Regions from separate parts of the Streptomyces sp. NPDC101152 genome, predicted to be linked through region 1. Evidence: riboswitches for the same ligand, from Rfam matches in the RefSeq annotation. Region 1 holds a riboswitch; the other holds the start of a gene.
What was found. A riboswitch is a leader RNA that binds a small molecule or an ion and turns the genes downstream of it on or off. The one in region 1 is predicted to bind glycine.
Positions count from the first base shown of each region.

Region 1 (4,817 bases):
GACACCGCCGCCCGGGGCGTGCGGGTTGAGCCAGAGGCCGAAGTGGTCCGGGTAGAGGGTGCGGGCCACGTCGAGACCGTCGACCACTTCGTACGACCGGTTCCAGCCACTGGCGCTCAGCTCCTGGGCCGAGGTGACGCAGGGGGCGTAGCCGTGGCCGTCCACTTCCATGTTTCCGTACTGGGCGTCCGGGGAGCCTGCCTGGCCGTGCCACAGCAGCATCCAGACCTGGCCGGAACCGGGGGTCGCGAGCGCCCTGAGCAGGGCCTCGTAGGCGTCGTAGCGCCCGGGCGTCACCTGGCGCAGCATGTGCTCGACGCTGCCGCTGAGGCTCGCGCTCACCTGACGTACCGCCCCTTCGAAGAGTTGCCCCGCAGTGGGTGACAGCTAATGGGTGACAGCTTAAGCGCCCGGCAGCCAGGGAACCGTTGTGCGTGCGTGGCCTCGGGTGCTGTTCAGAAGTGGTGCCTCGTATAGAAAGGGCGTACCCGGTCCCGCATCCAGATCGCCACCGGGTCGTCCGTCACGTCCAGGAGGACCAGGTTGACCGGCCACTGGGTGGGGATCCTGGTCACCGCACGGCTCAGGGCCTCGAGCGGCAGGGCCCTCAGGTCGCCCTCCCGCTGGGAGAGTTCGACGCCTATGAACATCACCGGGTCCGCGGTCTCGATGGCGGCGAGGCAGCGGCGGGCGGTGAGGACCACGCCGGTGGCGGTGAACTCCTCGGACGCGGCGGCGAGGAAGTCGATCGGGTCGTCCTGCCAGTCCGGTTCGTAGAGCTTGACGCGGCCACCGGAGGCGGGGCCGTCCAGGGCGGTGCGGCCGGCCCGGCACAGTTCGGCGACCGCGGCGGGCGGCAGCGGGACGCCGAGCACGCCGTCGGGGTTGATCGCCAGCCCCACCTGCGGGGGCAGCCCGCGGGCGAACTCGACGGCCGGGGCGATGGTGTACGCCATGTGGCTGCCGACGACCTGGCGGAACTGTTCCTCGGAGCTGAAGACCGGGACGTAGGCCTGGCCCTCGAGTTCCAGCGTGGGCAGGTCGAGGGGGCCGCTGTCCAGGCCGCCGCCGTTGGGCAGCGGGATCCACAGGAAGCTGCGGCCGAGCACCTCGATGATCCGGCCGCCCGCGGAGGGGACGCCGAGGGAGGCCGACAGCACCTCCTCCAGCTCGTTGCCGGGCCAGCCGCCGTGCGGATGGGGGTGCGCCTGCATGGGAAAGTCCGCGGGAAGGTCCGCTGGGAAGTCCATCTGTGTCCGACCGCCTGCCGAGAACAACTGCTGAGGCTGGAAAGGCTAGCGGGTGGGACCGACATGCGGACGTCCCGTGAAGCCGATCCTGCCGAGGACGTCCGCCGCGGCCCGGTCGAGCAGCACCACCGAGCCGACGCCGGGGGGCGGTTCGCCCTGCTCCACCGAGCGGATCAGGCGGGCGGCCGCCGTGCGGTGGCGCAGGAAGGCGTAGCGGGAGACGCCCCGGCCGCGCTCGCGCTGGCCCGCCAGCGCCCTGGCCGGGGTGACGTCCAGGAGCAGCAGGTGCAGGGTGCCGCCGCGGCGGCGGGCCGCGCGGGCCAGCCAGTCCCGGACCCAGGCGTGGGTGCCGCAGTCGTGCACCATGACGCCCTCGCCGCCGCGCAGGGCCCGGCGCAGACCCGCGTAGTGGGCCAGGCGGACCAGCGGCCGGTAGACCGCGTACGGCAGGAAGCCCGGCATGCGACCCTCCCAGCGGTCGCGGGCGTCCTGGGAGTCGACCCGGACGCCGTTCACCGCGCGGGCCATCAGCGTGGACTTGCCGCTGCCGGGCAGGCCGGTGACGACGACGAGGTCGCGGGGGCCGAAGAGCAGGGCGTGGGGGCTGTGCCCGGCGCGGTCGCGAAGGTCACGGACCACCGGTGCCGGGAACTCGTCGCACCGCTCGCGGGCCGAGGCCGCGGGCTGCCGGGGCAGTGCGTACGCCGTGGTCCTGTTCACCGTGATCGTCCTCCCTGCGGGGTCAGTCAAGGTTCTCCCCACCACATGTAAAGGGACGGTAATGCACGGTGTCTCGCGGTTACGTTCGTTTCCGGCCACAGGGCTGTCACAAAGGAGCGGCCTGCCGCGAGCGGACGAGGCGTGCAATGATGTGCGCGCCAACTGCATACCGGCCGTTTGAATCCGCGCGGGAGAGTCCCCAGTACGTCTGCGTCACTGGGGCGCCGAAGGAGCAAGTCCCTCCCTTGAATCTCTCAGGCCCCGTTACCGCGCGGGCGAGGCACATCTGAAAAGCGGGCCGCCGTGCGCGGTGGCCCCACCCACGGTGCAAGCCATGTCCGGTGCGGTCATGGCGAACCTCTCAGGTTCCGATGACAGATGGGGAGGAACGACCTCGCCCCGTCCCGTCATGCCCTGGGAGACGACCGCCCGATGAGCAGCACCGAACTCCGCCGCACCGCGCTCGACGCCCTGCATCGCTCGCTCGGCGCGACGATGACCGACTTCGCCGGCTGGGACATGCCGCTGCGCTACGGCTCCGAACGCGACGAGCACCTCGCCGTGCGCACCCGGGCCGGCCTCTTCGACCTCTCCCACATGGGCGAGATCACCGTCACCGGCCCGCAGGCGGCCGCCCTGCTGAATCACGCCCTGGTCGGGAACATCGCCTCCGTCGGCGTCGGCCGCGCCCGCTACACCATGATCTGCCGGGCCGACGGCGGCATCCTGGACGACCTGATCGTCTACCGGCTCGCCGAGAGCGAGTACCTGGTCGTCGCCAACGCCTCCAACGCCCAGGTCGTGCTGGACGCGCTGACCGAGCGCGCGGCCGGCTTCGACGCCGAGGTCCGCGACGACCGGGACGCCTACGCGCTGATCGCCGTCCAGGGCCCCGAGTCGCCCGGCATCCTGGCCTCCCTCACCGACGCCGACCTCGACGGCCTCAAGTACTACGCCGGCCTGCCCGGCACCGTCGCGGGCGTCCCCGCGCTGATCGCGCGCACCGGGTACACCGGCGAGGACGGCTTCGAGCTCTTCGTGAAGCCGGAGCACGCCGTCGAGCTGTGGCAGGCGCTGACCAAGGCCGGCGAGGCGGCGGGCCTGGTCCCCTGCGGGCTGTCCTGCCGGGACACGCTGCGCCTGGAGGCGGGCATGCCGCTGTACGGGCACGAGCTGAGCACGGAGCTGACGCCCTTCGACGCCGGGCTCGGCCGGGTGGTGAAGTTCGAGAAGGAGGGCGACTTCGTGGGCCGCGAGGCGCTCGCCGCGGCCGCCGCCCGCGCCCAGGAGAACCCGCCGCGCGTCCTGGTCGGCCTGGTCGCCGAGGGCCGCCGGGTCCCGCGCGCCGGGTACCCCGTCGTGGCCGGCGGCGAGGTGATCGGCGAGGTCACCTCCGGCGCCCCCTCCCCCACGCTGGGCAAGCCGATCGCCATGGCGTACGTCGACGCCGCGCACGCGGCCGTGGGCACACCGGGTGTCAGTGTGGACATCCGCGGCAGCCACGAGCCGTACGAGGTCGTGGCGCTGCCCTTCTACCAGCGCCAGAAGTAGAGACTGGGCGGGGCACCCCCCACCGGGGCGCGACCCCGCGCACAGGTCCGCTGCTCACGCGTGTTCCAGCAGTCCCTCATTCATCACCACTCCCCGTGTACAGGAGAATTCAGGCCATGAGCAACCCCCAGCAGCTGCGCTACAGCAAGGAGCACGAGTGGCTGTCGGCCGCCGAGGACGGCGTCTCGACGGTCGGCATCACCGAGTTCGCGGCCAACGCGCTCGGCGACGTCGTCTACGCCCAGCTTCCCGAGGTGGGCTCCGCGGTGACCGCGGGCGAGACCTGCGGCGAGCTGGAGTCGACCAAGTCGGTCAGCGACCTGTACTCCCCCGTCACCGGTGAGGTCACCGAGATCAACGAGGACGTGGTGAACGACCCCTCGCTGGTCAACTCGGCTCCCTTCGAGGGCGGTTGGCTCTTCAAGGTGCGCGTCACCGAGGAGCCGACCGACCTGCTCTCCGCCGACGAGTACACCGCCCAGAACGCCGGCTGAGGAGCCGTAGACGCATGTCCTCACTGAACACGTCCCTGCACGAGCTCGACCCGGAGATCGCCGCCGCGGTCGACGCCGAGCTCGCGCGCCAGCAGTCCACCCTCGAGATGATCGCCTCGGAGAACTTCGCTCCGCTCGCGGTCATGGAGGCGCAGGGCTCGGTCCTGACCAACAAGTACGCGGAGGGCTACCCGGGCCGCCGCTACTACGGCGGCTGCGAGCACGTCGACGTCGCCGAGCAGATCGCCATCGACCGGGTCAAGGAGCTGTTCGGCGCCGAGTACGCCAACGTCCAGCCGCACTCGGGCGCCTCCGCCAACCAGGCCGCCCTGTTCGCGCTGGCCCAGCCCGGCGACACCATCCTCGGGCTCGACCTGGCGCACGGCGGCCACCTCACCCACGGGATGCGGCTGAACTTCTCCGGCAAGCAGTTCGACGTGGTCGCCTACCACGTGGACGCGCAGACCGGACTGGTCGACATGGCCGAGCTGGAGAAGCTGGCCAGGGAGCACCGGCCGAAGGTGATCATCGCCGGCTGGTCGGCGTACCCGCGGCAGCTGGACTTCGCCGAGTTCCGCCGGATCGCGGACGAGGTCGGCGCGTACCTGTGGGTCGACATGGCGCACTTCGCGGGGCTGGTGGCGGCCGGGCTGCACGAGAACCCGGTGCCGTACGCCGACGTCGTCACCTCCACCACCCACAAGACGCTCGGCGGTCCGCGCGGCGGGATCATCCTGGCCCGCAGCAAGGACTTCGCGAAGAAGCTGAACTCCTCCGTCTTCCCCGGCTTCCAGGGCGGCCC
Region 1 is NZ_JBIWPO010000031.1:56,936-61,752, forward strand. It holds gene ACIRVK_RS31270 (enhanced serine sensitivity protein SseB C-terminal domain-containing protein) at 1-309, opposite strand, end outside; gene ACIRVK_RS31275 (enhanced serine sensitivity protein SseB) at 456-1,250, opposite strand; gene ACIRVK_RS31280 (AAA family ATPase) at 1,296-1,970, opposite strand; glycine riboswitch at 2,149-2,250, shown strand; gene gcvT (glycine cleavage system aminomethyltransferase GcvT) at 2,403-3,521, shown strand; gene gcvH (glycine cleavage system protein GcvH) at 3,638-4,015, shown strand; gene glyA (serine hydroxymethyltransferase) at 4,030-4,817, shown strand, end outside.

Region 2 (4,817 bases), on a different contig from region 1:
GCAGGAGGACGAGGTGGAGAAGTTCCGCGAGTTCCTCGACCAGATCTCGCCGGAGGACTTCGGCACCAGCAGCCAGTGAGACGCCGCCGATCCGGCGGACCAGTGGTCCGTGCCGGGTCGGCCGTGTCCGGTCACCACCGAAATGCCGGCATTTGCCGTCGGCGCGTGAGAGCGTCGAGCGGCCCGTTCGAAGGGCATTCCGCTAGCCTTTCCCCGCGGTGGGGTACGGGAAACCACTCTTAGGGTGATTATCACTCGGCGTGCCGAGTGTGGCGGTCGTTGACGCACCCCTGGTGGCTGCCTACCTTCGAGGAGGCAGGTCAAGGACGGAGGTCGGCGTGAGAAGCAGCGGCGACGGTACGGCTGGGGGTGCCCCCGGACGCGAGGTCGGGGGAAGCCTTCCGTACCCTCCCCCGAGCTCTCCACTTCGTTCGAGCTGGGGGGACCCCCATCACGGCAGCGCGGCCGATCACGCTCCCCAGCGACCGGTGGCCGTGCCGAGCAGCGGAGGGGCGACGTCCATGGCGTCCGAGCAGATCGGCTACCGCGGTCCCACGGCCTGTGCGGCCGCCGGCATCACCTACCGGCAGCTCGACTACTGGGCCCGTACCGGCCTCGTGGAGCCGAGCGTGCGGCCCGCCTACGGGTCGGGGACGCAGCGGCTGTACAGCTTCAGGGACGTCGTCGTCCTGAAGATCGTCAAGCGCTTCCTGGACACCGGCGTGTCCCTGCAGAACATCCGCACGGCCGTTCAGCACCTGCGGGAGCGCGGCTTTCGGGACCTGGAGCGCATGACGCTGATGAGCGACGGCGCCACGGTCTACGAGTGCACCTCGCCGGACGAGGTCCACGCGCTGCTCCAAGGGGGCCAGGGCGTCTTCGGGATCGCCGTCGGAGTGGTGTGGCGGGACGTGGAGAGCGCGCTCTCGCAACTGCACGGCGAGCGCGTGGACACCGGCGAGACGCTGATGGGGCACAACCCGGCGGACGAGCTGGCACGGCGGCGCAACCGGGCCGTCTGAGCGGGCGCCCGACCTGGTGCCGGGCGGTCGTCCGGGGCCGTTGTCAGTGGCGTAGGGCAGCATCGGACATGTGAGAAACGCGCCCACGATCCTGCATCTCGACATGGATGCTTTCTACGCCTCGGCGGAGCAGGCGTCCAAGCCGAGCCTGCGCGGGAAGGCCGTCATCGTGGGCGGGCTCGGGCCGCGTGGAGTGGTGGCCACGGCTTCGTACGAGGCGCGGGTCTTCGGGGTGCGGTCCGCGATGCCGATGGCCCAGGCGCGGCGGCTGGCGCCGAACGCCGCGTACCTGGTGCCGCGGTTCGGGTTCTACCGGGCGATCAGCGAGCAGGTGATGGGGCTGCTGCACGCGTTGTCGCCGCTGGTGGAGCCGCTGAGCCTGGACGAGGCCTTCGTCGACCTGGAGGCCGGGGAAGCGGCCTGGGACGAGCCGTCGGCCCGGCTGGTGGGGGAGAAGCTGCGCGCGGACATACGGGCCTTCACCGGGCTCACCGGGTCGGTGGGGCTCGCCGCGTCCAAGATGCTCGCGAAGATCGCTTCCGAGGAGGCCAAGCCGGACGGGCTGGTGGTGATCGAGCCGGGGACCGAGCGGGCCATGCTCGGGCCGATGCCGGTGCGGACCCTGCCGGGCGTGGGGCCGGCCACGGGCGACCATCTGCGGCGGGCGGGGATCACCACCGTCGACGACATCGCGGAGGCCGGCGAGGACGAGCTCGTCCGGCTGCTGGGCAAGGCGCACGGGCAAGCGCTGTACGCCATGGCACTGGCGCACGACGAGCGGCCCGTGGTCGCCGAGCGCGAGACCAAGTCGGTGTCGGTGGAGGACACCTACGACGTGGACATCCATGACCGCCTGCGGGTGGGGCTGGAGGTGCGGCGGCTGGCGGACCGGTGCGTTCGGCGGTTGCGGGAGGCGGGGTTGTCGGGGCGGACGATCGTGCTGAAGGTGCGGCGGTACGACTTCTCGACCCTGACGCGGTCAGAGACGCTGCGGGGTCCCACGGACGACCCGGCCGTGGTGCGCGAGGCGGCGGCCCGTCTGCTGGACGCCGTGGACACGACGGGCGGGGTGCGGCTGCTGGGGGTCGGGGTGAGCGGCCTCGCGGACTACACGCAGGAGGACCTGTTCGCGCAGGCCGCGGGGGAGGGGACGGACGCGGAGCACCTGGGGGAAGAGGGCCACGAGGAGCCCCTGGAGGAGCGGGCGGCGGTTGTCGAGCGGCGGTGGCCCGCGGGGCATGACGTGCGACACGCCGACTTCGGGCACGGGTGGGTACAGGGAAGCGGGTTGGGGCGGGTGACGGTGCGGTTCGAGACGCCCTGGTCCGAGCCGGGGAGGGTGCGGACGTTCCGGGTCGACGATCCCGACCTCGTGGCGGCCGACCCGTTGCCGCTGGTCACGGAGAGACCCCAGGCCCCGGCGGACGGAGCCCAGGATCAGGCCTCCGCGTCCTCCGTTCCCGCCAGTTTGCCGAAGTGGCGTTCCGGGAGCGGGGGAGGTGAGGCCGCGTCGAGACCGTAGTGGTGGTAGAGCTGGAGCTCCTGTTCCGGCGAGAGGTGGCGGCCCACGCCGAAGTCGGGCGCGTCCTTGATCAGGGCGCGGTCGAAGGGGACGTGGAGGGTGCCCTCGATCAGTTCGCTGGGCTCCAGGGGGACGAAGGCGTCGCGGGAGAAGAGGCCGGTGCGTATGGCGGCCCACTCCGGTACGCCGGTGGCGTCGTCGAGGTAGACCTCGTCGATGGTGCCGATCTTCGTGCCGCTGCGGTCGAACGCTTTGCGGCCGATCAGGTTGCGCGGATCGATGTCGGTCTGCACGGGCCCTCCACTTGCTCGCAACTCATCCGTAAGCACTACGAAAGTGCACATCGGGCGCCGCGGCCACTCGAGCTGGGCTGTGATGCGCACTGGTAGGCTGTCAACGGCTGATGACCCCGCGCGGGAGAGTCCTCCAGACACCACCGGAGGCGCCGAAGGAGCAAATCCTCCCCGGAATCTCTCAGGCTCACGTACCGCACGGACGAGGTCACTCTGGAAAGCAGGGCGGGTGCCGACGGCTTCCGCGCTCACCGACGGGGAAAACCGGGAGCCTTCGGGCGATCCGGTGAAGCTCTCAGGTCGTGATGACAGAGGGGGAGGCCGTCCGGGTACCCGCGCCGTGGTGCCCCTCGAAGGTCGCGCCAGACCAGGAGGCCTCCGCAATGACCGCCCACCGCATTCCGCTTTCCGAGCTCGAGAAGGGGATCCCCTTCGAGCAGCGTCACATCGGTCCCGACCACGAGGCGCGGGCCAAGATGCTCGCGCACGTCGGCTACGGTTCCCTGGACGAGCTCACCGCCGCCGCGGTGCCGGACGTGATCAAGAACGCCGACGCCCTGGACCTGCCGGGCGCGCGGACCGAGGCCGAGGTGCTGGCCGAGCTGCGGTCGCTGGCCGACCGGAACCAGGTGCTCGCCTCCATGATCGGGCTCGGGTACTACGGGACCTTCACGCCTCCCGTGATCCTGCGCAACGTCATGGAGAACCCGGCCTGGTACACCGCCTACACGCCCTACCAGCCGGAGATCTCGCAGGGGCGGCTCGAGGCCCTCCTGAACTTCCAGACGATGGTGGCCGATCTCACCGGTCTGCCCACCTCGGGCGCCTCGCTGCTCGACGAGGGGACGGCGGCGGCCGAGGCCATGGCCCTGTCACGGCGCATGGGGAAGAACAAGAAGGGGCTGTTCCTGGTCGACGCGGACGTCATGCCGCAGACCATCGCCGTGATCGAGACCCGCGCCGAACCGACCGGCGTGGAGGTCGTGGTCGCCGACCTCAGCGACGGCATTCCGGCCGTGATCGCCGGGCGGGAGATCAACGGCGTGCTCGTCCAGTACCCCGGCGCCTCCGGTGCCGTACGCGACATCCAGGCGGTCGTCGACCAGGCGCACGAGCTGGGTGCCCTGGTCACCGTCGCCGCCGATCTGCTCGCCCTGACCCTGCTGAAGTCGCCCGGTGAGCTCGGGGCGGACATCGCCGTCGGGACGACCCAGCGGTTCGGTGTCCCGATGGGCTTCGGCGGTCCGCACGCCGGCTACATGGCCGTGCACGAGAAGTTCGCGCGCAGCCTGCCCGGGCGGCTCGTGGGCGTGTCCGTGGACGCGGACGGGCACAGGGCGTACCGGCTGGCCCTGCAGACCCGTGAGCAGCACATCCGACGGGAGAAGGCCACCAGCAACATCTGCACAGCGCAGGTGCTGCTCGCCGTGATGGCCGGCATGTACGCCGTGTACCACGGTCCCGAGGGGCTCCGGAGCATCGCCTGGCGCACGCACCGGTACGCCACGATCCTCGCCGAGGGGCTCAGGGCCGGCGGGGTCGAGGTCGTGCACGGGGCCTACTTCGACACGCTCACCGTCCGGGTGCCCGGACGGGCCGAGGAGGTCGCCGCGGCGACCCGGGCCAACGGCGTCAACCTCCACCTCGTCGACGCCGACCACGTGTCGATCGCCTGTGACGAGACGACCGGGCGGGGCCAGCTGGCCGCCGTGTGGGCCGCTTTCGGGGTCGAGGGCGACATCGAGGCGCTGGACGCGGCCGCCGGGGCGGCCCTCCCCGAGGACCTGCTGCGCAGCGACGACTTCCTCACCCACCCGGTCTTCCACCAGCACCGCTCCGAGACCGCCATGCTGCGCTACCTGCGCCGGCTGGCCGACCGGGACTACGCGCTCGACCGGGGCATGATCCCGCTCGGCTCCTGCACGATGAAGCTCAACGCGACCACCGAGATGGAGCCGGTCACCTGGCCCGAGTTCGGGC
Region 2 is NZ_JBIWPO010000065.1:20,024-24,840, reverse strand. It holds gene ACIRVK_RS40890 (bifunctional nuclease family protein) at 1-79, shown strand, start outside; gene ACIRVK_RS40885 (MerR family transcriptional regulator) at 339-1,022, shown strand; gene ACIRVK_RS40880 (DNA polymerase IV) at 1,093-2,544, shown strand; gene ACIRVK_RS40875 (PRC-barrel domain-containing protein) at 2,460-2,837, opposite strand; glycine riboswitch at 2,949-3,044, shown strand; gene gcvP (aminomethyl-transferring glycine dehydrogenase) at 3,221-4,817, shown strand, end outside.
Region 2: it holds a riboswitch for glycine, as region 1 does, so the genes downstream of both, gcvP (aminomethyl-transferring glycine dehydrogenase) here and gcvT (glycine cleavage system aminomethyltransferase GcvT) in region 1, are expected to answer to the same signal.